4 regions of the Pelorhabdus sp. sgz311001 genome follow, and region 3 is predicted to be linked to each of the others. Evidence: riboswitches for the same ligand, from Rfam matches in the RefSeq annotation. Region 3 holds a riboswitch; each other region holds the start of a gene.
The links. Region 3 has a riboswitch for cyclic di-GMP ahead of AC0MXB_RS11705 (methyl-accepting chemotaxis protein). Riboswitches for the same ligand answer to the same signal wherever they lie in the genome.
Positions count from the first base shown of each region.

Region 1: another riboswitch for cyclic di-GMP. It lies ahead of AC0MXB_RS01495 (response regulator); the one in region 3 lies ahead of AC0MXB_RS11705 (methyl-accepting chemotaxis protein).
Region 2: another riboswitch for cyclic di-GMP. It lies ahead of AC0MXB_RS17085 (methyl-accepting chemotaxis protein); the one in region 3 lies ahead of AC0MXB_RS11705 (methyl-accepting chemotaxis protein).
Region 4: another riboswitch for cyclic di-GMP. It lies ahead of AC0MXB_RS06325 (ATP-binding protein); the one in region 3 lies ahead of AC0MXB_RS11705 (methyl-accepting chemotaxis protein).

Region 1 is NZ_JBVXUT010000001.1:285,021-289,885, reverse strand. Features, by position in the region: gene AC0MXB_RS01510 (diguanylate cyclase domain-containing protein) at 1-225, opposite strand, end outside; gene AC0MXB_RS01505 (hypothetical protein) at 222-572, opposite strand; gene AC0MXB_RS01500 (NAD(P)-dependent oxidoreductase) at 855-2,228, opposite strand; gene AC0MXB_RS01495 (response regulator) at 2,565-3,053, opposite strand; cyclic di-GMP riboswitch class I at 3,117-3,202, opposite strand; gene AC0MXB_RS01490 (lysophospholipid acyltransferase family protein) at 3,386-4,270, shown strand; gene AC0MXB_RS01485 (ATP-binding protein) at 4,480-4,865, shown strand, end outside.
Region 2 is NZ_JBVXUT010000007.1:223,565-228,429, reverse strand. Features, by position in the region: gene AC0MXB_RS17095 (nucleoside recognition domain-containing protein) at 116-805, shown strand; gene AC0MXB_RS17090 (YjiG family protein) at 777-1,247, shown strand; cyclic di-GMP riboswitch class I at 1,349-1,443, shown strand; gene AC0MXB_RS17085 (methyl-accepting chemotaxis protein) at 1,578-3,599, shown strand; gene AC0MXB_RS17080 (hypothetical protein) at 3,760-4,865, shown strand, end outside.
Region 3 is NZ_JBVXUT010000004.1:140,843-145,707, forward strand. Features, by position in the region: gene AC0MXB_RS11695 (SpoIIE family protein phosphatase) at 1-721, opposite strand, end outside; gene AC0MXB_RS11700 (hypothetical protein) at 827-1,222, opposite strand; gene AC0MXB_RS11705 (methyl-accepting chemotaxis protein) at 1,282-3,027, opposite strand; cyclic di-GMP riboswitch class I at 3,130-3,215, opposite strand; gene kdgT (2-keto-3-deoxygluconate transporter) at 3,334-4,317, opposite strand; gene AC0MXB_RS11715 (iron-containing alcohol dehydrogenase) at 4,711-4,865, opposite strand, start outside.
Region 4 is NZ_JBVXUT010000002.1:47,259-52,123, forward strand. Features, by position in the region: gene AC0MXB_RS06310 (P1 family peptidase) at 1-226, shown strand, start outside; gene AC0MXB_RS06315 (hypothetical protein) at 538-678, opposite strand; gene AC0MXB_RS06320 (GntR family transcriptional regulator) at 975-1,640, shown strand; gene AC0MXB_RS06325 (ATP-binding protein) at 1,743-2,180, opposite strand; cyclic di-GMP riboswitch class I at 2,270-2,354, opposite strand; gene AC0MXB_RS06330 (CoB--CoM heterodisulfide reductase iron-sulfur subunit B family protein) at 2,549-3,406, opposite strand; gene AC0MXB_RS06335 (succinate dehydrogenase/fumarate reductase iron-sulfur subunit) at 3,403-4,362, opposite strand; gene AC0MXB_RS06340 (FAD-binding protein) at 4,362-4,865, opposite strand, start outside.

The DNA of each region.
Region 1 (4,865 bases), on a different contig from region 3:
CACAACTTCTTTAAAATAATCAGACATGGCATCAGCGGCAATCCGATTAGGATGTGTTTTCAACACATCCCAATAATCAATCACACCGAGTATTTTACCGTTCTCAATGACCGGGAGACTTTCTAGTTGAGTCGAAAGCATAAATTCCTGTACCTGACTTAATCCAGCTAACGCATCTACATAGGGAAATTTAACTGTCATAATATGCGATAACTGGCGCATCATAATTCAATCAACTTCTTTACTATTACGGTCACATTAATCTGAACTCTTACAATCATTGATTCATGAATCATTTCATCTACTTCATCAATCATAAGAGAAATTAACTGATCTTCCGGCACCATAGCAAGCAAAGACTTACGAACAACCATTGCTTCAATTGATGGGTGTTCAATTTTTTTTACTATATATTGACCAGGTGATAAAATATCCCCCATTCGCCGTGCCGCTTCCGGACCGATCGGCGCCCGTTTGCCGACAACCAAAACATCTTGCATTGGCGGCATTTCAAATTCCGATAAGCGCATACTAATTTCAACTTTTTTACTGCTTTCAATCTGACTGCCCATCTCTTGACCTCTCTTGTACCGCAAAGTATAGTAAACGTCTACATGATTACAGCAGAGTAAATCTTATATGAAAATCTCACCAGGAAGTAAAAAAAACCAGGCTTACGCCTGATTTTTTTGTGCTAACTCTAGCATTAGCCTAATAATCATAGGCAGTTTTTCATATATCCGCTCGGTAAAAGTCACTAATCAATTAGTTACCAAATCCTGCTATATTGATTAAACCATATTTTGCTAGAAAAGGTCAAGTTTTTTTAGGTATTTAGTCTTATTTTTATCGGTTTACAAACCGCATTCTTCCATAAGTTTTTTTGCTTCTACATATTGCGCAATACCTTGCGCTACTTGTTTTGCCGCTTTCATAGCCAACACGACCGTTGCTGGTTCATGAACTACGTCGCCCCCAGCAAAAACACCGCGTCGCGTAGTCATACCATAAGGCCGTTCCCGAGTAATAACAAAACCAGCAGGATTAACTTCGATCCCTTCTGTTGTTGAAACAATGCGAGCCGCTGGTCTTTGACCAATTGCCACAATAATTTTATTGGCACTAATTTTCTCCAAAAGCCCACTGCCCTTCACGGAGCCATCTTCCAATAAAACTTGGCGCTCACATTCTAAAGCAGTAACCTCTTTATCACCTAAATATTGTTTTGGACTCATCAGCCAAGAAAACTCCACGCCTTCAGCCTTCGCTTCCTCATATTCGGAACGAAGCGCCGTAATCTGATCTTGCGTACGCCGATACACTAGAGTAACTTTTGCTGCACCAACACGAAGTGCCGTCCGAGCTGCATCCATAGCAACATTGCCTGCGCCAATTACAATAACAGAATCTCCTTTTTGTACCGGAATTTCCTGTCCGTCAATCCCTTTTTCATTTGCTAATGTAACCATACCAAGAAAATACGTCGCCTGAATAACACCAGGCAAATCTTTACCAGGAATATGAAGTTCTTTAGGCAAAGCAGTTCCTGTCCCCATAAACACAGCATCATAACCGTCAGCAAAAAGCTCATCAACGGTTTTATCAGGACCGATTAAAATTCCTGTTTCAAATGAAACGCCCAATCTTTCAATTCGAGCAATTTCACGACGAACAACTTCTTTATTTAAACGGAATTCAGGAATTCCATACATCAAAACACCGCCAGGCTCTTTCTGCCCTTCAAAAACAGTTACAGTAAAACCTAGCTTCGCCAAATCACCTGCTACGGTTAATCCGGCAGGACCCGAACCAATTACGGCAACCTTCCCTTTATGAACGATTTTTTTATGAATTGGACTAATATCCATTTCTGCATCAAAATCAGCAATAAAACGTTCTAGTTTGCCAATCTTAATACCTGCGTTCTTTTTATTTAATATACAGGCAGCTTCGCACTGTTTTTCATGAGGACATACCCGCCCACATACAGCAGGAAGATTACTGCGTCTGGCAATCACTTCACTAGCAGCGCCAATATTCCCTTTAGCAAGTTCTGCGATAAAACTAGGAATTTCATTCTCAATCGGACAGCCTGTACGACAAAACGGTTTTGCACAATTAAGACAACGTTTTGCTTCCGCAATTGCCTCTTTCGTCGTAAAACCGGCGTCAATTTCATGAAAATCTAACGACTGTTCTTCAAAATTACTTTTTTGATCAATAAGCAATCCAATCCCCTCCACATCCATAAGCTTCTGCACTTCTATATTTTCTCGCTTGCAGTAAGCAAAAACCTTTGGATAACGAACAATATCCTCTAGTCTTAACAAAAGAATCGAATTTCCTATAGATAAAATTCGATTTTTTCTTATTGCTATCATACACTAAACATATAAAAATTTCTAGAATAATTAAATGGAGCGGCGGATTCTAAAAAAAAGACTACCGCACCAAGGAAAAACTCTAGCTTATCTTGTGATTTGTTTACGCACCCCTCACAACATAGGCTCGAAATCTTTCTTATATGCGGTAGCCCTTTACTATTTTCTAGAATACAAATGCTCTTATTGCTGCATTGCCAGCAAAGCCTCGTATTTTTTAATTTGAACCTGCATCTCACCATATTCACGACGTAAGCGAATATATTCTTTCGCAAGCCCGTCCTTTTCATCTTGTTCTTTTTTTTGCACTTTAAACTGATCGCTAATTTGGCATAGTAAAGCCAGAAAATCGTCCATTTCAACCGCCTTCGGTAAGAAAAAAGAAATTCCGCTAAGTGCTGCTTTCAGCAACAGCTGTGGTTCGATCATGCTATTAACAGCTAAAATAGATTGCTTCGTCGACACAGCACGAAGCTTTTGCGTAAAGTCAAACCCGTCAAAATCTCCCGAAAAATCCACTATAACCAAACTATATTCATCAGACTGTTGGCGATATGCACTTATTGCCGCAGCGACGTCCTCAAAAACATCGCAACAAAAATCTTTTTTTTTGCACTGCTCCTGCAATCGTTGCAGCCAAAGTTCGTCTTGGGTAACAAATAATAATTTCAACGCCATCCTCCTGCTCTTTGAAAAATAAAAAAACTGCCTGTTCATTCCGCTCTTACTTTGCGTGAATACAACCTGGCAGTCTTCGATATAAAATCATTAGACCCATGGCTTTGCGTCCCATCCTTTCAGAAGGTTTGCCAATCAGTAGAGCTTGTAAAGTTCTACTTATTTATTTTGTTTAATTATACTATACCGTAAAACAAAAGCGGAAACAAGTAGAAATGTGACAATATTTGTTGCTTAGCTCTTTTGTTTACAAACATTTATAAATAAACTACAATTAAACTAATGTCAAAAATTTATTTTAATTGTCTATCTAGGGAGAGACACATATGCTATTTAAAAATTTTCAATATAATCTACTAAAGGCAATCAGTGCTTTCGTCTGCCTTCTACCTTATTCGCTTGTCTGCCATATTGGACGAAGTCTAGGTTACCTCTTCTATCTTGTCGGTGCGCGCCAACGACGCCGTGCCATCAGTCAAAGCATGGATTGTCTGCAAATTTCATTGTCCGAGGCGAAACAAATCGTCCATACAGTTTTTGGTAATTTAGGACAAACCTTGATGGAAGTTCTCTATACGCCTGCCCTTACTCCAGAAAAAATCAAAAAACATATTGCGATTGAAGGTCTGGAGCATTTAAGGGGGGCCATTGAACAAGGACGCGGCGTGGTACTTCTTACCGCCCATATAGGTAATTGGGAGTGGCTCGGCGCAGTCCTAGCTAACACAGGACTGCCGATTACAACGATCGCCAAACCACAACCAAATCCTCACTATACGCGATTACTCAATGAATATCGCGAAAAAATGGGGCTGGAAGTATTTAATCGTAGTGGCGCCGAGCTTGTAAAAGCGGCACGAGCCTTAAAAAAGGGAAAAGCCCTAGGGTTTTTAGCAGATGAAGACGGTGGTGTTGACGGCATTTTTGTTGACTTTTTTAATCGAAAATCAGCCACGCCAGCAGGTCCGGCAGTATTTGCCCGCAAGTTCGGTTCTATTATTGTGCCGGCCTTTATTTTTCATCGTCCTGAGGGAGGCCATCAAATTGTTATCAAACCAGCTTTTCCTTATGAACGATACGATGATGAAACACAAGAACTTTATGAAAACACTGCAAAAATGACGCAAGCGATTGAAGAAGCGATTCGTAACCATCCATCAGACTGGATTTGGTTTCGCAAACGCTGGAATACAAAATATCCCAAACAATAAATTTAGGGCTGTCTTTAAGGAAGTACAAAAGATTTTGTAACTTCCTAGAGACAGCCTTTTTTAATGAAATAGCAAATTAAGTCAAAAAGATTTAATCTCCTCCTTTCAAAAGGAAGGATTTTCCTTTTGAGGAACGAATAGGTATTTATAGGGTGCAAGTGAAATTTTGTACAATCATTAGAAACTACGAATGATAGAGGTGCTGAACTTTGAAAAATGGCGATCTCATCTTACGACTGGAAGGAAATATCTTATCCATTTTATTGCTGCTTTTTTTATTACTGATAGCGGAACCAAATCTTCCCCTTGAGGAAGATACAGATCATCAGCTCCATCGACTGATTACCCTTTTAAACGTTTTCCTGGTTATCGCTTGCATCAGTCTCACCCATCATTTTTTTACGAACTTCAAAGCCAAACTAAATTACACAGCTAAAACGCTAATCACATCTTCTTCTGAAGTCTGTCCAACTAGTTGGCCTGATCTAGCGCCTCTATTCGAATATCTAACACAACAAAAAGAATCGATGCGTAAACTAGATCGTCTAAATATGGTTGGCGAAATGTCAGCCGGAATTGCCCACGAAATTCGCAA
Region 2 (4,865 bases), on a different contig from region 3:
TTAGCAATAATAAAAAGATTTATATAAACTGCATAATAATAATTTGCTACTTTTGTTTCCCCTACAATCTATATAGAGGTGGATCTATCACAATATTATTAAGGGAGTGGATGAGATGGAGGAAGAAAAGAATACTTCTTCGCCGCAGAAATGGAAAGTCGGAATAGGAGCTTATATTGCACTGATTGCGGCAATTTTGTTTTTTTCCGGGCTATTTATGAAAGTGGAAGGTTTTAAATGGCTCAGCGCCTTTGACTATACGTCCTTAAGCGGCCAGTTTGGTACGATGAAAGATCCTGCTAAGGCGAATTTTATCGGCATCGGCGGAGCGAGTGCTAAAGCCGGATTTTTATTTGCTTTGTCCCTTGTACCTACCGTTATGTTAGCGCTTGGCTGTTTAGAAATTTTTTCCCACTACGGTGCGATTCGAGCGGCTCATAAGTTGCTTACACCGTTTTTAAAACCGCTGCTAGGAATTCCCGGACTTACGGGACTAGCCATGATTACCGATTTGCAAAGCACTGATGCCGGCGCGGCGCTTACGAAGGAACTCTATGATAATGGTCAGATTACGGAAAAAGATCTTATTGTAATGGGAGCTTGGCAATATTCTGGCGCCGGGTTAATTAATAACCTTTTTTCGATTGGTTCAGCCTTGTTCGCTTTTTTAACGGTTCCTGTTATTATTCCGTTAATTTTAATGTTTCTACTAAAATTTGTCGGCGCAGTGTTTGTCCGGTTTGTCTTGAATACAGTCTATAAGGGGGATTTTACTGATGAGCAGCCAGAACCCAAAAATTTCTAATAATCCTCTTGATATATTCGTCATTGGCGCCCGCAAGGGCTGGAATATCGCTATTAATAATTTAATGCCAAATGTATTAATGGCCTATGTGATTGCTGAAATCCTACGTATTTTGGGGATCATGGCCTTTATCGGTAAGCTCTTTGGACCGGTTATGTCTCTATTCGGTTTGCCTGGTGAGGCGGCTACAGTACTTATGACAGCTTGGCTTTCTTCATCAGCTTCGGTGGGGGTAGCAGTCAATCTAATCAATCAAGGGACGCTAAATGGAACGCATGCGACAATTTTGCTTCCAGCGATTTTCTTGATTGGATCACAATTGCAGTATATGGGAAGATTGCTCGGTGTAGCCGATGTTCCAAAAAAATTTTGGCCGCTACTCATGTTGGCAAGTATTATTAATGCGGCTATTGCCATGTTTATTATGCGCTTTTTTGCTTAGAGCAGACCAGCCGCCGGAGCAATCCGGCGGCTTTCCAATGCTTGACAAGGAATAGTTCCTTCGTTATGCTATAAAGAGTGTAAACGAACTCGGGCTAATACAATTTCTATAGGCAAACTTATTGAAAAATAAGGACGCAAAGCCATGGGTCTAAGGGTATTTCGCAAGGAGTACTGATGACTGCCAGGTTGCACTAGCACTATAGGAGACTTTGATAAGTCTTTTTTTTTATCGCAAAATTGGCGCTTTGTAATAAATCCTTATTTTCTTTTCAAGTACTCTCGAATTTCTTTACGCAAATTCAATGTAGGTATTAGGAGGAGAAGAAAATTGGATTTTATAGGACGGATTCGCAGCAGCCTGCAGGCAAAGGTGATTTGTTTGGCTGTACTCGCCCTACTTGTATCGCTAGGAGTTTTAGGTTGTCTTAATTTTTATACGGCTAGAAACCTTTTGGTAGACGACGCGAAAGAAGATTTGATTCACCGTGTAGACGGCTATAGCCAGGAAATCGGCCTGTGGTTTGATTCACGCAAGCGGGAAGTATCGCTTTTGTCGACAAATCCGCTAGTGTTAGCGGGACCACAGCCGGAAACAATCGCTTATTTAGCGGCAGAAACCAAGCGCAATCCTATTTTTTCTCGGTTTTGGATCGTAGATCGCGCTGGTAACGGCGTTCACTCCACTGGAGATAAGACGAATATAGCGGATCGTGATTATTTCAAACAAGTAATGTCTACAGGCGAGGTTGTTGTTACTGACCCGATTATTTCTAAAGTTGACGGATCGATTGTCGTATCGGTTGTAGCGCCAATCAGAGTAAATAACCAGATTGTGGGCGTTTTTGGCGGTACGGTAAACATGGACAGCTTAATCGCCCGCTTTGGCGAAATTAAAGTCGGACAAAGCGGTTATGCTTACGCCATAAGGACGGATGGTACTGTTATTATTCATTCTGATAAAAATAAAGTCCTTAAACAAAATACAATAACTGATCAGGATATTGAGGCAAAACTAAAACAAATTAGCGAAAAGATGGTGCAAGGTGAAAAGGGACTTGGCGATTATGTCTATGGCGGACAGGAAAAGTATCTGGCCTATGCACCAATTCCGGGGACAAAATGGAGCCTTGGTTTAAATGTACCTGAAAAAGAAGTTACAGTTAAATTAAGACCATTAATGCTTTCCTCCCTAGTGACGAGTATTGTAATTTTATTGCTTACCTGCGCTGTTTGCATTTATGGCGTAAAGCGATTTACGCAACCGATTCTTCGCCTGAATGCAGCAATTAGCGAAGTGGCTCAGGGTAATCTTGTTTTGGTTGCCAGCCAAGCACGCAATATAAACGAAGCAGATCTTTCGCAGCGAGATGAGCTGGAACGAATGGTTGCACATTTTTATGGCATGGTTGCCGGACTGCAGAAACTAGTTAAGCAAATTATTCATTCGGCGGAACAGGTCGCTGCTTCTTCCGAGGAGTTAACGGCAAGTGCCGATCAATCTTCCCAAGCAGTCAATCAGGTAGCTGCTTCGATCAGTGCTGTAGCGGCAGGGGCGGAAGGCCAGGCCGCGAGTATTGAAGAAGCGACCAGGGCCATTAGCAATATGTCGTCAAGTATAGAACAAGTTTCTACCCATGCCTCAACTGTGTCTGCTACTGCTGCCGATACCGCGAAGGCCGCTGAAGGTGGACAGAGCGCTATCGGTGCGGCAACAACGCAAATGGCTCATATCGAAACAGCTGTAACCGAATCGGCTGCAGTGGTGAGTAAGCTGGGGGATCGATCCCAAGAAATCGGCAAAATCAGCGATACGATTTCGGGGATTGCCGGACAGACTAATTTACTTGCTTTGAACGCGGCGATTGAAGCGGCTCGGGCGGGCGAAGCCGGTCGCGGCTTTGCCGTTGTGGCTGAGGAGGTACGTAAATTAGCTGAGCAATCCGGTGAGGCGGCGCAGCAGATTGCTCAAATTATCAATGAGATTCAAACAGATACCGAAAAAGCCGTAGTGGCTATGAACAGCGGTACGGAAGAAGTCAAACGGGGCAGTGAAGTTGTTGCCGCGGCCGGTTCATCGTTCCAAAGTATTGTTGGATTCATTGAGAAAGTATCACTTCAGGTACAGGATATTACCGCTGCAATCCAACAGACTTCCAGCGGCAGTCAGCAAATTGTTGCCGCGGCGCAGCAAATCGATAAAATTAGTCAGACAACTGTTCAGAAGACTCAGAATGTGTCAGCTGCTACACAAGAGCAATCCGCTTCAATGGAAGAAATTGCGGCATCGAGTCAGGCTTTGGCCAAGATGGCAGAAGATCTGCGTAGTTCTGTCGCTCATTTTAAAGTATAAATTTTTATAGAGTAAATAAAGGCTGTTTTGGTAAGGGCTTGAAAGTCTCTTAGCAAGGCAGTCTTTTTTTGTTCTTCCGGCTTATTCTTGCATCGATCTGGTAAATCGGCTACGATAAATGTAACTTAGAAAAGCTATACAGCGGAAAGGGACGGTTTGATTGCATATTCGTCTGGGTTTATTGGGAGCAGAGGATTCGCTGCCGGTCATTGAAGCAGTCGCCAAGGATTACAAAGAGTTTTCTTGCCAGTCTTTTCGCTGGTCCAAGATTTCTGAAATTGTCTCAATACTGCAAGAGCATGATAAGGATGTAGATATGTGGCTGTTTGCCGGACGAATTCCTTATTTAACGGCGCAAAGCTGGGGTGGTTTGACTAAACCTTGTTTTCATCTTCCCTATAAAGGCGCTAGTCTCTATCGGACGCTTTGTGAGATTTTTTATAAGCAGTCGATCACAATGCAAGAAATTAGTTTTGACTCGATTCTCTATGAAGATTTAAAGCTTGTTTTCGCGGAATTGGGGATTGATGAGGAGCCGACTTATGTGCGGCCCTTTGTCGTGGGCATGACGGAGGCCGAAGGCGTCGATTATCATTACCGTCTGTGGCGGGAAGGAAAGACAAAGCTTGCGGTGACCTGCGCTTTTAATACGAAAAAGGGCTTAGAGCAACTCGGTGTTCCCTTTTATCGCGTCTTACCAGCCCGGTCAGCTGTAGAGACAGTACTTCAGTCGATGCTGCGTCTTGCCGAAATGGAACGAATGAAAGATGCGCAAATTGCTGTACAGATGTTTGCTTGTGACGTTGTGACAGATGCCGAGGGGGAGTGGCTGTCAGCAGATGATCTTTACCGTCGGGAACTAAAAGTAACACAGGAGCTGTTAGCTTATGCGAAGGAAGTCCAAGGCTCTTTGAAGCATTCTACGGCAGGGCGTTATGTCATTTTTACGACGCGAGGCATGTTGTCTTTGGCTACGCAGGGGTTTACACAAAAAGCGATTGTTAAGGGATTAGAGCAGGCTCATTGCGGCATTGGGATTGGCCTATCGGCCTATGAAGCCGAATTTCACGGGGCAAAAGCCTTAGTGGCTGCTAAGCAGCAGGGGCAAGGCGCCTGGATGGTTTATTTTGACGATAAACGCATTATGGGCCCCTTGGGGCAAGCAGAGCAGCTCAGCTATTCCTATCACTCTGCCGCGCTGCAGACCATTAGCGACAAAACATCGCTCAGTATGGCTACGCTCGAGAAACTACTTGCTGTAAAGCG
Region 3 (4,865 bases):
AAACACTTATATATAGCAGCTGCCACGTTGCAGCATCAATCACATAAGCCAAGCCAGGCAATACTTGCACAATATTATTTAAGATTTGCTGTCGTTCCTGATTTTCTAGCAACGCCTTTTCGATTATATTGCGGCTTAAGACTTCTGCTACTAAGGGAACCATTCCCTCAATCAAAGCGACAATATCCGCTTGAATCTGATTGGGTCGCATATCAGCAAGATGAATCAGCCCCATTATTTCTCCTTGATAAACAATCGGAATCATGGCCGCACTTTGAAATCCTGTAGCAACGCAAATTCCCCGATAATTGCCAAGATCCGCTTCACTAAGTAGACCATCTAATTGAGAAAAAGCAGGTAAAATATACGAGCCTTGTTCATTTATCAAATGCAAATCGCACGGCAACAGCTTTCCGGCGGCTAGACGCGTGCAAATACAATCCCCGTTGGAAATTTGCACAAAATTTTCTTGTTCCCAAAACTCTTGACTAAAGCCAGTATAAGCTTGATAAGGAATCCCCCCCTGCTCATCAAGAACGCGGATTCCTACACATTGACATTGAAACTCCTTTTGCATGAACTGAACAAGCGATGTAAGAAATTCTTCCTTTGATGCAACAGCGCTACAGCTATAAATCAATTGTTTAATCGCCTCAAGGCGATCTGTATTGGCGGTAGAGTCGCCAATTGCAGTAATTTTCCTCACTTTTTTCTGTTTCATTTACGCTCCCCCTCTACCGACGCTGTTATTTCATAATAACATTTTGACAAAACCACGCCAAACCCTGCCGTAAGCTCCAAAAAGAAAAGAGCCATTAGGCTCTTTTCATGGCAGAAATTGAATTGTAATTTCGCTCAAATAAGGCACTACCGCGGAAAACGGCTCCTCTAGATAATTTTTATCATCAGCCAAAACCTTTTCTAAAACGGTACGTTCTAACGTCACAAAAGGTTTTATTTTTCCTAAAAAGGGATGCTGGAACTGAGGATCAAGCGTGTTTGATTCGACCGTCTCAATTTTAAGGCCTTTCAGTAAAAATGTATACTCACCAACTATCTTGCCTTGCTCTTGAATACGGATCGCCGCCCGATTTTCTTGGTTCGCCATCACAGAATTGACCATCCCCATAATATGAGGATGTTTTGCACCAAGCGCTTCAACATTGCGCAAATGAAAGGGAACAATTTGGTCGCGAATCAATTGATCTAATTCATCACCCATGGTACAACCTCCTAGTATCATAATATACTAGAGTACCCTGTTTTTTGTTAACAATACCCTTATAGCTTGAATTTGCGAATCGCTGATTGAAGTACTTCCGCCATGCGCGCCAGTTCCTGACTTGAGGCAGCAATCTCTTCCATCGAAGCCGATTGTTCTTCTGTAGCAGCTGAAACAGTCTGAGTTCTACCAGCTGTTTCGCGACTTACCTGATCAATTTGCTGTACAGAGGCAGCAACAGTTTTGCCATTGCCTGCCATTAAATCAATTGCCTGGGAAATACCTTGCACTTTTTCTGTCACATCACTAACCAGTTCCTTGATTTCCCCAAAAACACCACCTGCTTCTTCGACAACAGCAGTACCGGTTTTCACTTCCTTTGTGCCTGTTTCCATTGCAGCTACAGCGGCATCCGTATCGACTTGAATGTCACGAATCAAAACTTCGATCTGTTTAGCCGCATCTTGGGACTGTTCCGCTAATTTTCGCACTTCTTCCGCTACGACAGCAAAACCTTTGCCTTGTTCTCCTGCGCGAGCCGCTTCAATAGCAGCATTGAGGGCTAGCAAGTTAGTTTGCCCGGAAATGCCGGAAATAGTTTCTACAATTTGCCCGATTTCTTTGGATCTTGCCCCTAAATTAGCAACTACTTGGGCCGATTCCACGACAGTTTTTTCAATATGAGCCATCTGCTCATTTGCTTTTTGCACACGGGCCGTACCAGAAAAAGAAGCTTTCGCCGCGGCTTCCGCCACCTGGCTAACAGCCAGTGCGTTAGCCGATATCTTACCCATTCCCTGGGACATTTCTTCTACCGTTGCGGCAGCTGCATCAACGGCTTTCGCCTGCGCTAAAGCGCCCTCGGCAATCTCCGTAACCACAGTTGCAACCTGCGTTGAGGCCCGCGCTGACTGATCAGCACTTGCCGTTAACTCTTCTGATGACGCCGCCACTTGCTCTGACTGTTTGGCTACCGAACCAATGAGTTCACGCATACTCTCCCTGAGATGCGCCAGTGACATCGCAACTTGACCAAATTCATCGCCGCGATTGACAAAGGCAGGCGGCAATTGCACCGAATAATCACCACTAGCCATTTGATCAAGCGCTTGTGTCATTACCTGCAAAGGCTTCACAACCATCCGAGTTAACACAAAACTAAGCAAAACACTGACAGCAAGAATCAGTACCATAACAGCCAGAGAAAAGAACTGAACGCGGGCCGCATTTTGAGCAGAGTCTGCTACGATATCAGTTACCACTTTTGCTTCATTGGCTTCAATCGCTGCCAACGCGGCCTGTAATTGCTGCGCAAAGGGCGTTAATTCTTTGGTTACTGCCGCCGCTTCGGCTTCAGCTTTAGCCTGGAGGGCGCCGTTTCCCGCTTTTTTGGCTTGCTGCGCCTCCACTAAGCGAGGAATCAATCGCTCTTTAACCCCAGAATAGTAGGTGTTCGTATTGTTAACTAGCTTTTCAACCTCTGCTTTATCAGACGAACTCGCTTTCGCTAATAGTTGTTGTTCTAATTCAACCACTGTATCCATTTTCCCAATAAACCCCTGACGGTATTTATCATCACCGTCAGCAATAAATCGGCGAATTTCCAAAACAGCACCTGTATAAACATTCTCGGCCTTAGCAGCTGTTAAAGCTCTTGTATTAGAGCTGCCAATAGTACTAATCGCGCTAGCATTCTTACCTGATTCATGATAAAAACCAATTCCCAAAACCAGAATCAATACGATCATAACCAAAAAACCAATTCCAATTTTCATGCCAATATTCTGCTTTCCCGCTTGTATCACTGCCAAAAAATTCATCCCCCTCTATATTATAAAATGTAAAAAAACAATAAAAAACGTCAGACTGCCTGCTGCGAATCTGACGATGGAGATACAAAATAACCAACTAGCAACCTGGCGATCATGGACCTTCGTCTTTAGACCCAGTGGCTTTGCGTCCTTGTTTTTCAACAAGTTTGCCCAATGGTGAATCAATATCTTTTCCTATAATAGTTAAAAGATTACAGTATATTTGGAAATTTGTCAATAAATGAAAAAGAGCATTATCGAAGCAGAAAAACTTGCTTCAATAATGCAAAGAGGGCCTCGTTAATAGCTGGTTTTTTCTACTAAAGTATCGCCTTTTCTGCGTTTGGCATAATTACTCCACCAAGCAGTAATGATCGGCACTAAAACAGATGTTACAATAACAGATGTGGCGACAAGCGCCGTTGCTGCCTGGGCAACAGGTTCAAACGCCGGATTCATGCCAGCAATAATAATAGGATTCGTTACAGCGGCGCCAGCCGTACTAGAAGCAGCAATCCCTGCCGTTCCATTGCCGCCGCCAATAAATTTATCAGCAAGCATAAGCGGAATTCCTGTAATAATAATAACACCAACACCAAGTAAAATACCCAGTAAACCTGTTTTTAGAATCACACTTAAATCAATTGTATTTCCTAGCGCAAAGGCAAAAAAGGGAATCATTGTATGTGTCGCCTTGCCAAAAAATTCACGCAGTTCATGGTCGAGATTCCCTAAAACAAAACCAACGAGGAAGGGTAAAACCGCACCGACAAACAAGTGTGGTTCAAAGGAGGCAATACCGGCTCCACCTAAGATCAACATGGTAACGAGCGGACCTGATTCAATGGACATCAATACAAAAGCTCCCGCTTCTTCCTGAGTACCATATTGCTGCATAATCGAAGCGTAAAGACCGCCATTCGTCATATCCATAGCTGCAATAATAGCTATCGTAGAAAGTCCGGCAAAAAAACCATTTTGAATCCCATTACCAGGAAGAATACTCGCCGCTACTAAAGCGACAACCCAAGCAACAGCAATTTTTGTTATCACTAAAGTACCTGATTTTTTCAGTACAATTCCAGTAGCGCGAACATCAATCGCTGCCCCCATACAGAAAAACCAAACAGCTAAAATTGGTACAGTTCCTGTAATCAAGCCATTGGTAAACGATCCGAAATACTTGCCTGACCAAGGAGCAAAAGTGTGACACAGAGCTCCTAAAAACAATGGAACTAACATGAGACCGCCAGGAATTTTATCAATTTTCTGTTTAATTTGCATATTCTAGCCTTCCCTTCTGTCATTAAATTGCGTATTAATTCATGAATCTATTAATAATATAAAAATTCATCGCCAAAATCTCTTTCTCGCTATTTAATAACTTAAAATTCATTAGTGTACCGGTTTACATTACACAAAAAGACTGTTTTTGCAGCAATCCCACATTTATTTTGCTGAAACTTCTTATTCGTCTATTACAACCCCCTTTTTAAAATTCCATATTATAAAACTTTATTTCACGAATTTTATAATTTTATTATATATTTCATTTTTTGTTTTTACAAGAATATTTCCACAGTTCTAACAATAAATTTCACAATGTGGAATACTAATTCATTTTCATTTATTAAAAAGGGATCTAAGCTGCTGATTTGCAGCTAGATCCCTTATACTTTATAAAGCAGCCAGCAAGATTTTTCTAACTTCCGCTGGTGTAATATCAGCATTTTCCCCTAATTTTACCATGCCGTGTTTTTCTAAACTCTTAACCACTTCTTCAACAGCATCAGCGCCTAAGTGATATTCAGAAAGATGTGTTGGCACGCCCA
Region 4 (4,865 bases), on a different contig from region 3:
CATGACCAATGGACGACTCACCAAGGCGGAAGCAAACAAACTGGCCACTATGACCCATGATGCTTATGCTCGAACCATTCGCCCAGTTCATACGCTTCATGACGGTGATACGATCTTTACCATGGCTACCAATGAAGTCGATACAAATCTAGACTTTCTAGGCGTCCTTGCGGTAAGAGCAATGGAACAAGCTATTTTAAACAGTGTAAATGCTATTACAAAATAACAAAGAGAGTCTTATTTGCTATTTCTTGCAAATAGGACTCTCTTTGTTTTCTTGTGCATCATTAAAATGGGATTTCATCCTTTTTAGTTTCAACGTACCAGAAGATTCGTTGCTTAATTGCGCCACGAATGTCTACCTTCATAAAAATCCTGCGAAAACGAATTTTTATGCATGACAAGGTATAAAAAAAGCAACCCATCTAACTGGATATAACTATCCAATTAGGTGCGACGCCATTGTCGCAATACGAATAGAACTTCTTGCTCCGCTGCCTTTCGTATTTTTTACTTTTTACTGACATTCTAACGCAATCAATGTTCGGCAAATAATCCAAGTTCAAAATCAAGCCATTTTTGTTCTTCCAGTAATTCTTCCTGATCTTTGTCCAAAATCTCTTTCGCTACTTCTTGCGCCATAATTTCTTCTTGTGCATAGGCTTCCATTACGAACATATCATCACGCCTCCCTTATGTTTTAATTGATGTATTTTTGAATTAACGTATACATCAATTATGTAATACATTATAACAGTCTTTGTTTCATTTGGCTATACCCCAAGAAAAAGTTTTTATTTTTGGACTATTTTGCCAATATCATGTTATACTATCAATAGGTATTTTACAAGGTTCTATCGGTTTTCAAATAAATTAACTAAAAATTTATAATTATCTTATTAGTAGCTATTAGAGTATTTCGTAAGTTATAATAAAATATTAGAGAGTGAAATTTTTTTTAATGGAGGCCCGCTATGCCCAAAGATTTAGAATTCCTTTCTACTAATGATACCTCGCTACGCAATAAGGTATTCCAACATATCAAAGCGCAAATCATCGAAGGAGCCTATTCCCCCGGCGATATTCTGCTAGAAACAAAATTAGCCGATGAGTTAGGCGTAAGCCGCACCCCCATTCGCGAAGCAATTTGGCTGCTGGAAGTAGAAGGTTTAGTAGAAACGACCGCAAAAAAAGGCGCTATTGTCCTGGGAATCTCGGCGAAAGATGTCGCTGATATTTGCGCTATGCGCCAATTGCTAGAAGGCTTGGCTGCCCGTTGGGCTACTAGTCGTTTAACCGAAAATGAACTGAAAGAACTACAAAAAATTGTTGATCTTACGGAGTTTTATGCTCAAAAACAAAATATGGAGGAAATTGCTGAGTTAGATAATAAGTTTCATCAGCTCATTTATGAGGCTTCTGGCAGCAAAATGCTTAATTTGACGTTAAGCAATTTGCATAAATATATTAAGCCAGCTCGCTTAAACTCCATTGCTGTAGAAAATCGTTTATCCCAAACGATTACGGAACATATTACGCTCATGGATGCCTTTTATAAACGTGATCCTGATGCTGCCGAAAAAGCCATGACCTATCATGTAAGTATGGCGCACCGTAACATTACCAGCCTCCATCACTAAAGGCCCGCAAAACTAAAAAAACACTTGGTTTCTAATCGAAACCAAGTGTTTTTTTATTACAACATGCCCAAGAAAGAAAAATCTAACTTTACGCCGCACATATCAGGTAATCTTTTTATCGTTTTGGGATAAACAAGGTTCTGATAGCATCTTCGCTAACAATATTTCCGTTCCTTGCCTGTTGTAAAAAACACAATCCGCCGCCGCTTGCATAATCAGCAGGCCACGACCGCCTTCACGCCAGAGCTCTTCTTCGAGGCACTTATGACTATCTTGTGCTCGTTTTGACGCTGTAACCAAACCTAGTCCTTGATGCTTCAAGCGAATCACGAGTACGCTGCCTCGCAAAATATCCATCGTGAGCTGACAAGGCTTGCCTTCACTAAAACGCAAGGCATTATTGACTGCTTCATTCACAGCAACTTCCATCATATGATATTGTCCTAGTAGCACTTTTTGCAAAAAACATTTTACAAGCGGTCTCACCAGTTTAAATTCAGCATAATCGCAAAAAGAAAAGACAATTAAACGCGGTCTCATTCTTCTTCCTCCCTCATTTTTACAGCTCTGGAGGAATACCAAAAAGCAGGGAACCGCCCCCTGACCTCAGAGCATGCTTAAAGATCCAGCATGGCAGCCTGGCAATCCTAGGTAAAAACCCTTAGATCCAAGGCTTTGCGTCCTTGCCTTTCGGCAAGTTTGCCTAATATTTCACTAAGTAACTAATTTAATTTTACTGTAAAAATTCATAAAAAGTCAAGGAAATAACTGCCGTTTTTTTTACTAAAACACCATAAAATTACAAAATTCCAACTACGTTGTTTTTAAAAAACCTCTCAGAAACATCGCCGCTAAGCGCTGTACTGAGAGGTCTCTAGCATTGTTTAAGCTACAGCTAACAAATCAAGTTACAGCTTTAAAACTGCCGTGCTAACAATATGGCGCTTCATGCCCAATTCATCCTGCGACAGCCCTAAAGCTAGACCGATGAGCTGCGACATATGAAGAATGGGGATTTCCTTGGCCGCACCAACTGCAGCCTGTCCTTCTGGGTGGAACATATCAAGCTGCATCTGACACAGCGGGCAAGGCGTAACGAGACAGTCTGCCCCTGCTTTAATCGCGCTGAGGTTCGTTTCTCCCGTCATCTTAAGCACACTGTCACGCGCTGGATATACAGCATGGAAGCCACAACATTTCAGTTTGGCATCAAACTCGACCGGTTCAGCTCCCAATGCGCGAATCAGATCTTCTAAAGAATGAGGCACTGCATGATCTTCAAAATTCATAATTTCAGGCGGTCTTAGCAGATGGCAGCCATAATAACCAGCCACTTTCATACCTTGCAAAGGGCGCACTACTTTTCCCTTTAATTTATCAAGACCATAGTCGCGAACAAGCGCCCACAGTAAATGAGTGATTTCGCTTGTTCCTTCATACTTCATCCCCGCCTTAGCTAGAATCGGGTTTACCTTTTCTTTCATGCCATGATCTAATTCATGTTTTGCTTTGCGCAGCATGAGCGTACAAGTATTACAGACCGTCATAATATCAAGCTTCAGGCCTTCGGCCAAAGCAATATTACGGGCATTCACGGACAGAGCTGTTAACTCATCAATATCTTGTACATGAGAGGCGCCGCAGCAAGTCCAGCCGGGAAGCTCAACGAGTTCAATTCCTAGTTTTTTCGCAACGGCAAGTGTTGCCATCATATCTTCTTTGGCCGCCGCTTCGAGGACACAGCCAGGAAAAAATCCATATTTCATTCTTTCTCCGCCTCCTTGACTGCTTTCATAATGGCTCTCACTTTGTCAATTCCCTGCACTGGCGTAGCCGAGTGAATCAGATGAAGCGGATTTAATTTGCCGCGAACAAAAAGACGCATAGCAAAAGCAGCGCGAGTCGACGACTTTAACAAGCCTTCGGTTTTCACCGACATGGTCGCTTCGTTTAAGCGGCCTGTTTTGGCAATATCATCTCGGAAGGCCATACCATGACGAGCGCCCATATTATCAGTCATACCAGCTTGCACCGATTTTTGCCGTAATTTTGATATATCTTCCGCTGGCTCTAAATGTTTCGGACACTTGGTCACACATTCCTGACAGTGAACGCATTTCCACAGGCCTTTGGCCATAGCTGGCGTCAAATGAGCCATAAAATCTTTATCACGCGAGTCAGCTACAAATTTCTGAGCTTTACTAAAAATAAAGGGCTCTAAAAAGTCTCTTTCATCGGCGCTGAGCTTATTACATTCAGACGCACAAGAACCACAGAGAATACAGTCAGCTTGCTGACGTATCTTTTTAAAATCTTCCGGCGACTGACGACAGCCGCTTTTCGCCGTAAACTGTTCGTCAGGAATCAGCCACGGTTTGACTTCTTTTAAGCGCTGCGCCTTGGGCTCCCAGTCCACAACAAGATCGCGAATAACTTTGAAGTTTTGAATTGGGCTAATTTCGAGCGTATCGCCAAAACGCGCTGTCACATCATCAAGACCAACTTCACAAGCTAGCATAGCCTGGCCATTGACGCGAACGGCACAAGCGCCGCAGACAGCAGACCGACAGGCAGCTACGAAAGTCAGTGTCGGATCCATCGTATCTTTAATTTTTATTAAACCCCATAAAATCGTTTTGCCAGGCTCATGAGGAAAACTGTATTCCTGTACAAAGGACTTATTATCTTGAAAACGGTGTATTTTATAGGTAATCTGTCGCATTAGTATTTCCTTTCTGCCGGTTGATGCTTCGTAATGACGACCGGCCGGTAGGATAATTTATAATCAGAACCATCTTTGGTGATCAGCGTATGTTTTAAGAAATTTTCATCATCGCGCTTTGCATAATCATCACGCAGGTGGCAGCCCCGGCTTTCTTTGCGGGCTAAAGCGCCTGTTACAACAGCCTTGGCAATTGTCAACAGATTCCCCATTTCCACATAGTTTACGAAGGCGCTGTTAAATACACGGCTGCTATCGCCGACTACGCAAGTTTGGTATTCAGCAAGCAAACCATCAACGACTTGTGCTGCTTTTACCATATCGGCTTCATTGCGGAATACGCCCACATTGTACCACATGATTTCGGCCAAGCGATCACGAATCGACGCAACGGTAGCGCCTTTCGTACGGGAAACAACTTCTTCAAAACGTTTTTCCCAGCCTGTTGCGGCTTCACTTAGCAAATTTTCACCGGTAATCGTTCGTTTTCTGGCACAATCGCT